Regions from separate parts of the Priestia sp. SRI_019 genome, predicted to be linked through region 1. Evidence: riboswitches for the same ligand, from Rfam matches in the RefSeq annotation. Region 1 holds a riboswitch; the other holds the start of a gene.
What was found. A riboswitch is a leader RNA that binds a small molecule or an ion and turns the genes downstream of it on or off. The one in region 1 is predicted to bind S-adenosylmethionine.
Positions count from the first base shown of each region.

Region 2: another riboswitch for S-adenosylmethionine. It lies ahead of AC2YJL_RS16820 (trans-sulfuration enzyme family protein); the one in region 1 lies ahead of AC2YJL_RS20905 (phosphoadenylyl-sulfate reductase).

Region 1 is NZ_JBYCZN010000004.1:5,507-13,151, reverse strand. Features, by position in the region: gene AC2YJL_RS20930 (glucose-6-phosphate isomerase) at 1-961, shown strand, start outside; gene AC2YJL_RS20925 (YugN-like family protein) at 1,062-1,466, shown strand; gene AC2YJL_RS20920 (potassium channel family protein) at 1,476-2,264, opposite strand; gene AC2YJL_RS20915 (VOC family protein) at 2,332-2,715, opposite strand; gene cdaS (sporulation-specific diadenylate cyclase CdaS) at 2,813-3,439, opposite strand; SAM riboswitch class I at 3,752-3,854, shown strand; gene AC2YJL_RS20905 (phosphoadenylyl-sulfate reductase) at 4,109-4,822, shown strand; gene cysP (sulfate permease) at 4,842-5,921, shown strand; gene sat (sulfate adenylyltransferase) at 5,974-7,125, shown strand; gene cysC (adenylyl-sulfate kinase) at 7,138-7,645, shown strand, end outside.
Region 2 is NZ_JBYCZN010000002.1:1,292,916-1,300,560, reverse strand. Features, by position in the region: gene AC2YJL_RS16850 (YppG family protein) at 177-590, shown strand; gene AC2YJL_RS16845 (hypothetical protein) at 622-768, opposite strand; gene AC2YJL_RS16840 (CotG/ExsB N-terminal domain-containing protein) at 914-1,348, opposite strand; gene AC2YJL_RS16835 (CotH kinase family protein) at 1,520-2,605, shown strand; gene AC2YJL_RS16830 (spore coat protein) at 2,835-3,863, shown strand; gene AC2YJL_RS16825 (hypothetical protein) at 3,933-4,595, shown strand; SAM riboswitch class I at 4,762-4,879, shown strand; gene AC2YJL_RS16820 (trans-sulfuration enzyme family protein) at 4,951-6,096, shown strand; gene AC2YJL_RS16815 (trans-sulfuration enzyme family protein) at 6,080-7,261, shown strand; gene AC2YJL_RS16810 (hypothetical protein) at 7,299-7,565, opposite strand; gene AC2YJL_RS16805 (SIMPL domain-containing protein) at 7,628-7,645, opposite strand, start outside.

The DNA.
Region 1 (7,645 bases):
TGTTTTAAAAGATAAAGATTTCTCTATTAATGTTATTTCAAAATCTGGTACAACAACAGAACCGGCGATTGCTTTCCGTATCTTCCGTAAATTATTAGAAGAGAAATATGGCAAAGAAGAAGCACGCAAGCGTATTTATGCAACAACAGATAAAGCGCGCGGCGCATTAAAAACATTAGCGGACGAAGAAGGCTATGAAACATTTGTTATTCCAGATGATGTAGGCGGCCGTTATTCAGTATTAACTGCGGTTGGCTTATTACCAATTGCCGCTGCGGGTCTTGATATCGAACAAATGATGAAAGGGGCAGCTGATGCTCAAGAAGCATTCTCATCATCAGAGCTAGAAGAGAACCCAGCTTATCAATATGCTGTAGCTCGTAATGTGCTTTATAATAAAGGAAAAACAATTGAAATGTTGATTAACTATGAGCCAGCTCTTCAATACTTTGCTGAGTGGTGGAAACAGTTATTTGGCGAAAGTGAAGGAAAAGACCAAAAAGGTATCTACCCTTCATCTGCTAACTTCTCAACGGATCTTCATTCTTTAGGTCAATATGTACAAGAAGGTCGTCGTGATATTTTTGAAACAATTGTACAAGTTCAAGATTCTCGTCATGAGCTCACAATTGAAGAAGATGCAGCGGACTTAGATGGATTAAATTACTTAGCTGGTGAAACAGTTGACTTTGTAAATAAAAAAGCGTTCCAAGGTACAATGCTTGCTCACACAGATGGAGGCGTTCCAAACTTAGTTGTGAACATTCCTGCGCTAGATGAGTATACGTTCGGATATGTTGTATATTTCTTCGAAAAAGCATGTGCAATCAGCGGCTATTTATTAGGCGTAAACCCATTCGATCAGCCGGGAGTAGAAGCATACAAAGTAAATATGTTTGCTCTTCTTGGAAAACCTGGTTTTGAAGAGAAAAAAGCAGAATTAGAAAAGCGTTTGAAATAAATAAAAAGTTCACCTTCTTGTTAGAAGGTGAACTTTTTTGCTTTTGAGATAAAGGATAAAACGCTGGAAAAAGGACATGTTAAAACAGAGGAGGGATAACATGATTGAATTATCTTCAAGATTAGAGGGAACATTATTCAAGCTTTACGAATTAGAAAAAACGCTTAAGCCGCTTGGGTATAACATTGGAGGGAATTGGGATTATGACCATGGTTCATTCGACTATAAGATGAATGATGAAGTCGGCTATCAGTTTTTACGTATCCCGTTTACAGCTACGAACGGAGAACTGGATTCTAAAGGAACAACCGTACAGATTGGCACGCCATTTTTACTTTCACATAAATATCAAATTGGTCTAGATGACGATGTTCACAATGGAAATGTGAGTGCTTCATTTAATCAGTTTGCAGAACCCCAAGACGCAGACGCTTCATTTCCAGAAAAGTATATCAGCTTAGGAGAAGAGCTAATTAGAGAGGCAGAAGATGCGCTGCTTCAGTAATTGAAGGAACTATTCTTTTTTTAAACTCTCTAATTTTTTCACAAAAATATGTTCGTACATGACTTGACTAATCAACTCATTTGTTTTAATCATTTCATTCACACCCAAATTTTGTGCATTTTGAATATGCTTTTTTGTTAACAGTTCAACGATGCTGTAAATAGAAGGATTCAATCCTTGCAGAGCGACTAACGTAACAATCGTATTCATGTCTGCATATTCTTCTGTCTTATGCTGATCGGCAGTAATCAGCACTTTTTTTGCGTACCGAGCGTTGGCAAGTTCTAATACTTCATAATGAGAAGGACTTCCTTTAATAAAATGAACGCGATCACAAATCATGGGATTTTTAGTCAGAGAGTCGTCGATAAGAACAATGTCTTCTTTATGAAATGCGTCGCGATAAGACTCTAACACGAGTTTGGCGCGCTCATTCCACCCAACAACGATGAAGTGATCTTTTCCATAAAATTTTAAATTCCCTTCCAAATAAGCGCTCTCAGCGGAAACAGCAATTTTAGAAAGCGTAACAAAATAAGTGGTAATAAATCCTGTTCCGATCAGGACTAAAATAATTGCAGCTAACCTTCCAATCGTAGTGGTCGGAGCAAAATCACCGTACCCTATAGTAGAGATTGTAATAATAACCCACCAAATTCCTTCAAATACATTCCCAAACGTTTGCGGCTCTAGGAAATGTATAAGCATGCCAAAAAGTAGAACAAGGCAGCCGATAATAAAAAGAAGCCGCACTAAAATAGAACGACGGAAAAGTCGAAATAATAGCCATTCCATCATAAAAAAACCTCCAGTAATTAGTCATAGCCACAGTATGACCATTTTTCACTGAAGGTATAAGATATCTTTATCTTTTTACTTCGTAATATTCAATCCATTCTTTGTCTGGACCGTAGAAAAATAAGTATCTTGCTCCATTTGGCAAAGTTACAATGTTTTCTTCCACAAATGAAACGCCTGCTGATTTTAAACGCTCAAACTCCTCTTCAATTCCGTCTACCGCCAGCGCAAAATGATGAACTTTACCTTCGTTAGGTAAGCTTGAGTTATACCCTTGAATTAACTCTACGATTACATTGCCTTCTAAACCTAGAAAAGCTAGCTTCAAAGACGGATCGGTATGTGGTAGTGTTTCGATGAGCTCTAATCCCACTTTTTGCGTATAGAACTCAATAGATTCTTCTATATCCTTTACTTGAACGCCTACATGTTCAAATTTTAAAATTGTCATATGCATCACCCGTATCTATAGTATGTAAAAACTATGAAATATATTAAAGAGAAAGGATATAGAAGTCAAGATAGGGCTGCTTATCAGGAAAGGGCTCTTAAATCATATTTTTGCTGGAGTGAATAGGGTAGAGGCTTCCATCAAGAGCAAACGAAATTTTGCCTGTTTCTTCAGATACAACTAAAATTAGTGCATCCGATTTTTCCGACATTCCAATGGCTGCACGGTGACGTGTTCCCAATTTTTTGGTCGTTGAAATAATAGACGAGAGAGGTAAAACATTAGCAGCTGAGATAAGCTGATTATTTCTAATTAGGACGGCTCCGTCATGTAAGGGGGTCCCTGGGTAGAACAGTGTCTCAACTAGCGTAGCGCTGACAGGAGCTTGAATAGGCATTCCCTTTTGAATAAGAGGGTCTACATTTTGTTCCCGTTCAATGACAATTAAAGCGCCGTGACGTTTCTCAGAAAGGTTATGAATAGCTAAGGACAGAGCAGCATATTCAAATGTATAAGGCGATAGATAATGACGCAAGTAATAAGAGGCGGCCGTAGCTTGAACATCTTGAAATAACCTCCTCATCTCCTCAAAATCACATAGGATACAATGATCACTCGTATCTAAATGTTTGATTAAATTAGAGGCTTCAGTTGAAATTTGCTGTAAATATGTTCGTACATTATTTTTAATTGTATCGTCTAATTGAAAGGATTGTCTCTCCATCTTATATAGCTCCTATCTGTCAGTCAGTGTTATCTGTAATGTGTGCTAATGTGGGTGAATTATCCGTAAAGCTTATAAATCCCTTATTAATTTTATAGAGAGGTGTTGTGTTTTATTTAGGAAGAGAATATAAAAAGTTGAGGGAAAAGAAAGCGTTTTATAAACTGATATGTTCACATTTGGTTTAAATTTACATATGTTGTTTTAAATAAAAGTATAGATATTTCTGTGAATTTAAAGTATAGTTTTCTTATCGGATATATGATTTTTAATGTTGACAAATATTCTAAATATGCTAAAATTTTTAAAAAATGCTTATCAAGAGTGGTGGAGGGATCTGGCCCGCTGAACCCCGGCAACCTGCTTAGCAAGGTGCTAATTCCAGCAAAGTGTGTATCATTTTGAAAGATAAGGTGAAAATTTATTGCCTACCCAGTCTTTCAATATGGAAGACTTTTTATTTTGATATAGCGCAAGCGATAATTTAAGGAGGGACATCAATGACTGTAACCCCCGACTTAAAACAAATCTTTGAGCACGTCGAAGCAAAGTAAGAATTAAATAGTTTCGCTGACTAGACACACTAGAGGCGGTTTTATCCAATTCTAGTGGGTAAAACCGTCTTTTTTTATTGGATAACGCGGATAACTGAGAATTGGAGTGAAGAAAATGGCAGACTTATATACGTACGAAAACTGGAGTGATACATTTCCAGAGTTCGACAGTGAAGATGAAACAAAAGGAGCCCTTTCAGCATTGCAGTGGGCGTATGATACCTACGGAGATTCAATTATTTACGCATCAAGCTTTGGTATTGAAGGGATCGTGTTAATTGATTTAATTTCAAAAGTGAAAAAAGATGCTGAAATTGTCTTTTTAGATACGGGCGTTCATTTTAAAGAAACATATGAAGTGATTGATGCAATTAAAGAACGCTTTCCTGATTTGCGTATTCATATAAAAAAACCGGATTTAACTCTTGCAGAACAAGCTGAGAAACATGGAGATGAGCTTTGGAAGAGTCAGCCTAACCTATGCTGTCAAATTCGAAAAATCATCCCGTTAAGGGAATCACTTGCTCCTTATGATGCGTGGATTTCTGGTTTGAGACGCGAGCAGTCTGAATCTCGTGCCAACACGAATTATTTTAATAAAGATGAGAAATTCAAGAAAGTTAAAGTCTGCCCGTTAATTCATTGGTCTTGGAAAGAAGTTTGGCGCTATGTGTATAAGCATGAGTTACCATATAACAAACTTCATGATCAAGGCTACCCAAGCATCGGCTGTGAGCCTTGTACCGCACCTGCCTACAACGTAGACGATTTACGTTCAGGAAGATGGGCAGGTACACAAAAAGTTGAATGCGGATTACACGAATCTTAAATACGAAAGAGCTGAATAAATGATGCTTTTATATGTTGCCTTTATCATTGCGCTTTTTTTTGCAATGAATATTGGGGCAAGCGGTGCAGCAGCAGCTATGGGCGTTTCATACGGCTCCGGTGCGATTAAAAAGCGAAGAGTAGCCTTGTTCATCTGTGCTGTAGGTATTGTGCTCGGAGCCATTATCGGAGGCGGCGAGGTGGTAAAAACCATCAGTTCAGGTATCATACCTGAAAAATTGCTGTCAGTAGAATTAGTTATTATCATTCTGGCTGCTGCAACGCTGTCACTCTTTTTCGCGAATTTAATTGGTATCCCTCTATCAACAAGTGAAGTAACGGTTGGTTCAGTTGTTGGAGTAGGAGTAGCTTATCAATCTCTGTATGTGGAAAAACTTTTAGTTGTCATGTCTTTTTGGATTATTGTTCCGCTGGTTTCATTTGTCATTGCTTTTTTGATTGGAAAAGTGATAAAACGCAGAGCGCATAAAAAAGAAGCAGAGGGAAAGTGGAAAAGAGTTTTAACGATTTTAGTTATAGCCACGGGATTCTTTGAAGCCTTCTCAGCTGGAATGAATAACGTGGCAAATGCTGTCGGTCCTCTAGTAGGAGCTGGATTAATGGATGCCACAACGGGTGTCATAGCAGGAGGATTGGCTGTGGCGCTCGGAGCTCTTTTACTAGGAGGCCGAGTTATTGAAACAAACGGGAAAAAAATTACTCGCTATTCTGTAGGAGAAGGGTGCATTATCTCGGGTACTGGTGCTTCTCTTGTTACAGCAGCTTCACTTTTTGGTTTGCCAGTACCGCTTACACAGGTCACTACGTCTTCTATTATTGGAATAGGAGCAGCGAAAACGGGATTCACGAAAGAACAGCGTGAAGTGGTCATTCAAATGTTAAAGGTTTGGGTGGTATCCCCCGTATTTTCACTCGTAATCTCATATGTTCTTGTGAAATTAGTACTTGAAAGCGACTTATATTCATTTGTGGTGTTAGCTAGCGGCTGCATTGCCACAGCAGGTGTTCTAAGCTTAGCTAGAGCGACTAGAAGAAAAAGAGCAAACTTGCAGTCGGAAAAAGAAAAAATGACTGCGTGATTCAAGTGCTTTTTATTATATTGTGTTAATTATTTAAGGAGGATTTTACAAAATGACAACAATTCAAGCACACGGTGGAGAATTAATTAATTTATATCAACCAACATATGACTACACGTCACTAACAAAAGAAATCGAAGTAGATAACATGGCTCTAAGTGATTTAGAACTAATTGGAATTGGTGCTTACAGCCCAATTACAGGGTTTTTAGGAGAAAAAGATTATCAATCAGTTGTTGAAAATATGCGTTTAGCAGATGGAACAGTATGGAGTATTCCTATCACTCTTCCTGTAACAGAAGAGCAAGCTAAAGAATTAAACATTGGCGACAAAGTAAAGCTTGTTCAAAACGGCGTAACGTATGGTGTTTTAGAAGTTTCTGAAGTATATACGCCTAATAAAGAAAAAGAAGCGGAAAATGTGTACCGCACAGCAGAACTTGCTCATCCTGGCGTGAAAAAAATGATGGAACGCCCAAATGTATACGTAGCAGGTCCAATCGTACTTGTAGAACGTACACCTAAAACGCGTTTTGAAAAGTATTACCTAGATCCAACTGAAACAAGAGCAGCATTTGAAGAACGCGGTTGGAAAACGGTTGTTGGATTCCAAACTCGTAACCCTGTTCACCGTGCGCACGAATATATTCAAAAAACGGCATTAGAAATTGTAGACGGCCTGTTCTTAAATCCTCTTGTAGGAGAAACAAAGTCAGATGATATCCCAGCAGATATCCGTATGGAAAGTTATGAAGTACTTTTAGAGAACTATTATCCTAGCGATCGTGTAGCTTTAGCAGTTTTCCCTGCTGCGATGCGTTATGCTGGACCTAGAGAAGCGATTTTTCATGCAATGGTTCGAAAAAACTTTGGATGCACGCATTTCATTGTAGGCCGTGATCACGCTGGTGTTGGTGACTACTACGGAACATATGATGCACAGAAAATCTTCAGTAACTTTACAGCAGATGAATTAGGAATTACACCTTTATTCTTTGAACACAGCTTCTACTGCAAGAAGTGTGAATCGATGGCATCAACGAAAACATGCCCTCACAGCAAGGAAGATCATATGATTTTATCTGGAACAAAGGTACGTGAAATGCTTCGTAACGGAGAAGTGCCACCAAGCACATTCAGCCGTAAAGAAGTAATTGAAGTGTTAATTAAAGGATTAGCAAAACAAAAAGTATCTTCAAAATAAGGAGCGGTTGAAGTGAGCAAATCAACAAACATTACGTGGCATGATGCTGGAATTACAAAAGAGGAAAGACGCGAGCAAAATAATCATCACAGTTTTGTATTATGGTTTACAGGTCTTTCGGGTTCAGGTAAATCTACCGTAGCAAACGCAGTGGCAAAGGCGCTTTTTGATAAAAATATTCGCAACTATGTATTAGATGGTGACAATGTTCGTTTCGGCTTAAATAAGAATCTAGGGTTTTCTGCTGAAGATCGTACAGAAAATATTCGCCGTATCGGTGAGGTTTCTAAGCTATTTGTAGACAGCGGTCAAGTGGTACTAACAGCATTTATCTCTCCATTCCAAGAGGACCGCGCTCAAGTGCGTGAGATCTTAGAGGGGAATGAATTTTTGGAAGTATACGTGGAGTGTCCGTTAGAAGAATGTGAAAAAAGAGATCCAAAAGGGCTTTACAAAAAAGCAAGAAGCGGAGAAATCCGTGATTTTACAGGAATTGATTCTCCGTATGAGTCGCCGGCTA
Region 2 (7,645 bases), on a different contig from region 1:
TTCTTATCGTACCATATATTTAAATAATCTCGTTTTTTTGAAAAATTTAAACTTTCGACAGAAACCTACATATTTTTGAATGTGTTTTCCAAAAGTACAAGTAGACGAACGTCACCTCTTATTTCTGCATACATACTATATATTATGTAATATTAAAAAGGAGGTATTGATTTTGCATGTATACAAGTAAGCATTATCCGTATTATGAGCAACATCAACCAGAACGTTTTGATTTAAGTCAGGTACATCCATTTCCGCAGTATCATCAGCAGCCATGGACGGAAGCTTATATGCCGCAACATCCGTACGCTCAGCAACAAATGCCTTTTGGTCCTCAGCAAATTCCCTATATGAACGGAATGTACCAGCAGCCCATGTACAATAATGCAGGTGCGCCTTTTAATCCATATCCTAAAGCTCAGCAACAAAAGCCTCAGCCTTCTCAATTTCAGTCATTAATGTCTCAGTTTAAATCGAGTGATGGCAATTACGATATGAACAAGATGATGAATACTGCGGGGCAGATGATGGGAGCCATGAACCAATTAACGTCCCTAGTAAAAGGGTTTTCCGGGATTTTCAAAGTATAAGGACTAGAAGGTATTTTCTAGTCCCTGCTTATTATTTCTTCTTTTGATTTTTAAAATAGGTTTCTCCAAGAAGTGTAAATACTTCATTGTAAGTTAATCCAGACTGAGCATTTAAACGTTTGACTTCTTCGATATCTGTTGTTGATGAAGTTGAAATTTGATGCTTGCTTTTTTTCATAAAACATCTCCTTCTCTATGTAAAATGAAGAACATCCCATCTTAGTATATTTCCCAATGTCCCCCTTTTATAAGTGGAAAAAAACGCCGAAGACACTCATGGTTCTTCGGCTTTTTTTTTGCAATAAAGATGAGTATTTAAAAAATTAAGAACGGCGAGAACGACGAGAGCGGCGAGTAGAACGACGAGAGCGGCGAGTAGAACGACGAGAGCGGCGAGAAGAACGACGAGAGCGGCGAGAAGAACGACGTGAACGGCGAGTAGAACGGCGAGAGCGGCGAGTAGAACGACGAGAGCGGCGAGAAGAACGACGTGAACGGCGAGTAGAACGGCGAGAGCGGCGAGTAGAACGGCGAGAGCGGCGAGTAGAACGACGAGAGCGGTGAGTAGAACGGCGAGTAGAACGATGAGAGCGGCGAGTAGAACGACGAGAGCCGCGAGTGCTGCGGCCAGTGCTACGAGAAGAGCGACGCGGCTTTGTTAGTGGACCGGCAGTTGGCTCTTGAAACATAAAAGATTTCAGTTCTGTACATTCTAGGGCTTCAGCAGCCTCTTTAATTTTTTCAGGTGTAATATGCAATACAAAAACCTCCTTGTCAATTGGACTAGGTCTTGCATTAATAGAATACGCGCTGATGCTTGTCCTTGATATGAGTCAAAAGTGGAGTTTGCGCAAATAGTTGATGAGGTGGGGTATCATGGAGAATTTACCCTTCATATACTTTAATAATTGAAGAAAGGTGGTCGAATAATGAAGCAAAAAGAAATCCCTCAATACGCTCTGTTTGTGAATGTAAAAGATTTAAAGGAAATACAAAGAGATATTTGGTCAGAAGAAGCGGTTCAGGCAACGATGAAGTTTAACAAAAAACGCTACGATATTGATTTGCTGCTAAGAGGCTCCCACATTCGGAAGATGAAAAAAAAGTCATATTATATTGAATTTTATTCTCCAAAAATATTTCAGCGAGCCAAAGAAATACACCTAAACGCTGAATACAAAGATCCATCGCTTATGCGCAACAAATTGTCCCTCGATTTTTTCTCCTCTTTAGACGTTTTATCTCCTCATTCTCAGTTTGTCACCCTTAAGATTAATGGGAAAAATGAAGGAATATATCTTCAGCTCGAATCGGTAGATGAACTATTTTTGAAAAAAAGAAATTTAGCGGATGGATCCATATTTTATGCAGTGGACGGAGATGCTAATTTTTCTTTGATGAGCGATTTGGATAAAAGGCCGAAAACAACTTTGTTATCTGGATATGAAGATAAAGCAGTGAAAGAAGGGGATGAGGAAAAATTAGAAAAGTTTATATTTAATCTTAATACGTGGACAAATACGGAATTCGAACAGAATATTGAGAAGTATCTGAACGTCGACCGCTACTTATCTTGGTTAGTCGGTATTATTTGTATGCAGAATTACGACGGTTTTGTCCATAACTATGCCCTCTATCTAAATCATGAAAGCGGGCGCTTTGAACTAATTCCATGGGATTATGATGCAACTTGGGGAAGAGATGTAAATGGAAAAGTAATGGAAGGAGACTATGTCCGCGCACAAGGATTTAATACGCTTACAGCTCGCTTACTGGCGGTAAACAGCATTAAAAAGCGATATATTCAAAAAATGAACAATGTTCTAAATAATCAATTCACAATAGAATACATGAAACCAATCATTTATCAACTGCATGAGTATATTGCTCCTTATGTATTAAAAGATCCTTACGTAAAAGATAACTTGGAGCAATTTTATAAAGAACCCGAATTTATGCTGTCTTTTATAAAAGAACGAACAGCGTATATTGAAAATAACCTTTTGACTCTTTAAAAAGAGATAGATTTATAGGAAATTTATAGGCAACAGTGGATTTTGTTAATAATAGGCAAATGCAGGAAATCAATAGCTGTACATGATACGTATATATACAGTATGGATGACCAATAAGGATAACTAATAAGGAGGAAAAACAATGAGTAACTATTACTATGGCCAAGAACAAGGGCAAAATCAAAATCCGCGCCAAAAATCAAGCGAAAAACGCAGCCAAAATATACAAATGCCTGATAAAGGCTATTCTTCTCACTTCAAACCCCTAAAAGGAAGAGTGGTGACCGTTTATCGTGGAGGACCTGAATCTAAAACAGGTTATTTGGTTGACGTGCAATCAGATTATTTAATCTTAGCAGTGGAAAGCAACAATAACAATAATAACAATAATGGTGAAAATGACAACCAAAACAATCAAAACAACCAAAATAATAATCAACAAGAATATACACTTGTATATTATCACTTAGCGCATGTAAAAAGTATCACTGAAGATACTATGTCAAATTCGGCACAAACGTTTACTGGAATTAGCGCAGAATTAGAATTATATCGAGGGAAAACTTTTGCTACAACTTTATCATTGATGAAAACTAAATATGTGCAGGTTAACCAAGGTGGACCGGAGAAAAAAGCAGGTCAGCTTCTTGATGTCTTAGGTTCATTTGAATCTGCTTATATAGTACTACTCACAGAAGACGACGGTGTCATCTATATTAATACTGAACACGTTAAGAGTGTGAGTGAATATCAAAACAACGATGGAGATCAAACTAATCAATCTGCAAATGAACTCTTAGTGAGCCAAGAACCAGAATATATGAAATCCAAAAGCTTTAACGATCTTTTTGCCCACCTTTCTCATAAATGGGTATCAATCAATAATGGAGGACCTGAAGCTGTAGAGGGCGTGTTAGTACAAAGCCGAAATGGTACATTTACACTTGTGCAGAATAATCAAGTATTACGCTTACAGCCAAGACACGTTAAAACCATTTGTGTAGGAGCAAAAGGGGCTTTTAAACAAAACGATAACAATCAAAATAATGAAGAAACAGAAGAAAATGGAGAGACTGAAGCTGCAAAGTCTACAGAAGAACGTACAGGAAGCCGTACGGGAGAACGTACAGGTGGACGTACAGGACGCCGCACGGGTGGACGCACAGACGATCGTTCTCGAGGACGCCGTACGGGTTCACGCTCTTCAACACCGGCTGAGAAAGTTATTAAAACGAAAAATTATCGTTGGAAAGCATGATGAAATGGAACATAAAAGGTGCTTATAAAGCACCTTTTCTATCATATGGGAAAAAGGAGGAGAATGAGAATGAGTATGAATCATTATATCAATAAAATTGTGGAGTTAGATATTTCAGGTAAAACGACATTTGTTGGCAGACTTATTGATCTTGGATTAGATATTATGGTTTTGTATAATGGACATGATTATTTGTATATTCCTCTTTTACACATGCATGGTTTGCGGGAAGTATCTGAAGAAGACTATACGGTTTTACGTGAAATAGAAGAGAACTTAATAGAAGAAAGTCAGCGAATTTCTTACCGTAATATTTTACAGCAGGCAAAAGGGAAATTTATTGAAATTTATGTAACGGGAGGGAAATCATTGCATGGCTATATTACAAGCGTGCTGAATGATTATCTCGTGTTTTATTCTCCAGTGTATAAAAATGTCTTTGTTTCTCTGCATCATTTGAAATGGCTTACCCCTTACAGCAATGAGTTAACCCCTTATTCTTTAAGTGACAAAGAGCTCCCAGTAAGACCTGCCTCTGCACCTTTTGTCAGAAACTTTGAAGAGCAGCTTAAAAAATATGAAAATCAGCTGGTCGTATTAGATTTAGGGGATCAATCAGAAAAAATTGGCGTACTTAAAGAAGTTTCTAATAATATTGTTGAACTAATTACGGCAAATGGAGAAAGTATGTATTGGAAGTTAGCTCACGTGAAATCTGTGCACTTGCCTTAGAAAAAGAGACCTCGCTTTCGTCTCTTTTTTTATGTGCTTATCAGGACAAGTATATTGAATAAACAAATGAGATGATTTAAATTTTTTAGAAAATTATGTTGACAATAAAGAAAATCTTTATTAAAGTTATTAACAACAAACGTTAACCACCAACAATTATATAGAACTCTTATCAAGAGTGGCGGAGGGACTGGCCCTGCGATGCCCGGCAACCATCAAATGAAACATTCATTTGAACGGTGCTAATTCCTGTGGAACATCAGTATTGTTCTAACAGATGAGAGAAATCGTGTATAAACGAACACTCTTCCATCTGTGAAGAGTGTTTTTTATTTTGAGTTAAGGAGAGAAATAGATGAAAATTGAAACTTTATTAGTTCGTTCAGGAGTAGGTCGTGACCCTTCAACAGGTTCTATTACAACACCCATTTACCAAGCATCAACATTTGCTCATCCTGCTTTAGGGCAAAGTACAGGATTTGACTATGCACGTACGGCAAACCCTACTCGTACAGCATTGGAAGAAGCAATTGCTGCTTTGGAAAAAGGAGAAGTAGGAGTAGCATTCGCTTCAGGAATGGCGGGTGTAATGGCAGTTTTAGCACTATTTAAAAACGGAGATCATTTAATTGTATCAGAGGATTTATACGGAGGAACGTACCGAGTACTAAATGAAATCTTTTCAGAGCAAGGAATTACTGTTTCGTACGTCAACACAGCCCATCTCGAACAAGTAAAAGATGCGCTTCGTCCTAATACAAAAGCTTTATTTATTGAAACACCTACGAATCCAATGATGCACGTGACTGATTTGCCAGAAGCAATTGCGTTAGCTAAACAGCATGATTTGCTTACTATCGTTGACAATACCTTCATGTCGCCTTATTATCAGCGTCCTTTAGAGCTTGGAGCAGATATTGTGATACATAGCGCAAGCAAATACATTGGGGGTCATAATGATGTAGTTGCTGGTCTTGTAGTGGCTCGATGTAGTAGCTTAGGAGAGAAAATTCGTTTTTATCAAAATGCAGCGGGGGCAATCTTAGGTCCACAGGACAGCTGGTTGTTATTACGCGGTGTTAAAACGCTAGCGCTTCGTATGGAAAAGCATAATGAAAACGCACTGAAAATTGCAAATTGGCTTACTGCTCATGATCTCGTGGAAAAAGTGTATTACCCTGGTCTTGAAACACATCCAGGCTATGAAATCATGAAGAAACAAGCAACTGGATTTGGAGGCATGATTTCTTTTGCTGTCTCACACCCTGACATCGTGTCAGTACTTTTAGAAAATGTCAAAGTTATTACATTTGCAGAAAGCTTAGGAGGCGTGGAAAGTTTAATGACATTCCCAGCTCGTCAAACACATGCTGATATTCCGGAGGAAATTCGAAATCGTGTCGGAGTAACAAACTGTTTACTGCGATTATCAGTTGGAATTGAGCACGCAGATGATTTAATTAAAGATTTGAAGGAGGCATTTGATGCATACCAACAATAATAAACATAGATTTGGAACGAACTTAATTCATGCAAATACAGGAATTGACGGTCATTTTGGAGCGGTTAACGTACCTATTTATCAGGTATCTACATTTAACCAAGAAGATGAGACGAACAACGGCCGCTATGACTATTCTCGTTCAGGAAATCCAACTCGTGAGGCTTTAGAAAACACCATTGCTCAGCTAGAAAATGGATACGCTGGTTTTGCTTTTTCATCAGGTATGGCTGCTATCTCATCGGTGTTATCTATTTTTGAATCAGGGGATGAAATTTTAGTTTCACATGATACGTACGGCGGGACATATCGTGTATTAACACGATTATTTTCAAAGTTTGGTATCAAAACAACTTTTGTTGATACAACGAAGGTTGAGAAAGTAGAAGAAGCTATCACAAAAGATACGAAGGCCATTTATATCGAAAGCCCTTCAAATCCATTTTTACAGGTAACGGATATTAAAGCAGTAGCAAGTTTGGCGAAGGAGCGCAATCTCCTTACAATTGTGGATAACACGTTTTTAACACCTTATCTACAGCAGCCGATTGACCTTGGTGTAAACATTGTGATTCATAGTGCTACAAAATACATCAGCGGCCACAGTGACGTCATTGGCGGTTTAGTTGTAGTAAGCGATGAAAAGCTAGCAGAAGAAGTAAAGTTTGTACAAAATGCTTTTGGTGCTATCTTGGGACCGCAGGATTGTTTTTTACTGCTTCGAGGAATTAAGACATTAAAAGTTCGTTTAGATCAGCAGTTAAAAACAGCGCTACAGTTTGCAAAATGGCTTGAAGAACAATCTCTAGTGAGCCGTGTATACTACCCGGGCTTAAAAAGTCATCCAGATCACAAACTGATTTCAGAACAAGCAAATGGATACGGAGCTATGATTTCTTTCCAAGTACAGGATGAAAAAGTAGCACGACATATTTTACAAGGAGTCAAATTAGCTTCAATTGGCGTTAGTCTAGGTGCAGTTGAATCCATTCTAACGCATCCTGCAACAATGTCTCATGCAAGTATCCCAAAAGAAGTACGTGAAGAAAAAGGAATTACTGATTCACTCCTTCGCCTTTCAGTAGGGTTAGAGGAATTTGAGGATTTGAAGCAAGACTTTAACGCTGTTTTTCAAAGCTTAGAAGAAAAAGCGTTAATTAAATAAGGAAAAGGACTTCCGTCAAGGAAGTCCTTTTTTATCGTTATACACAGCTATCTAAAAGGTTTGTGTATAGGGACGCAAGCGCAACTTTTTCATCAGAGGAAAGACTGCTGTTTAGAATTCTTTTTATGCCAAGGTGATATTTTACATACGGTGTTTGCCGGACGCGTGGATGAGTCATTTCATCTTTTAAATCTTTCATAATGGCTTCGTGAAGCTGATCTTCACTTGTCATGGCTTGTTTAGAAGCGAACGAACGGTTCAACCATAGGGTTTGATAAGCTGCTAGTAAATGTTCAGAAGTCATTGTGCAAAGAGCTCCTTTAGATTAGTTTCTTCATTATAATAATCTATAGTTTACCACAAGTATTAATACGTGTACGTAAC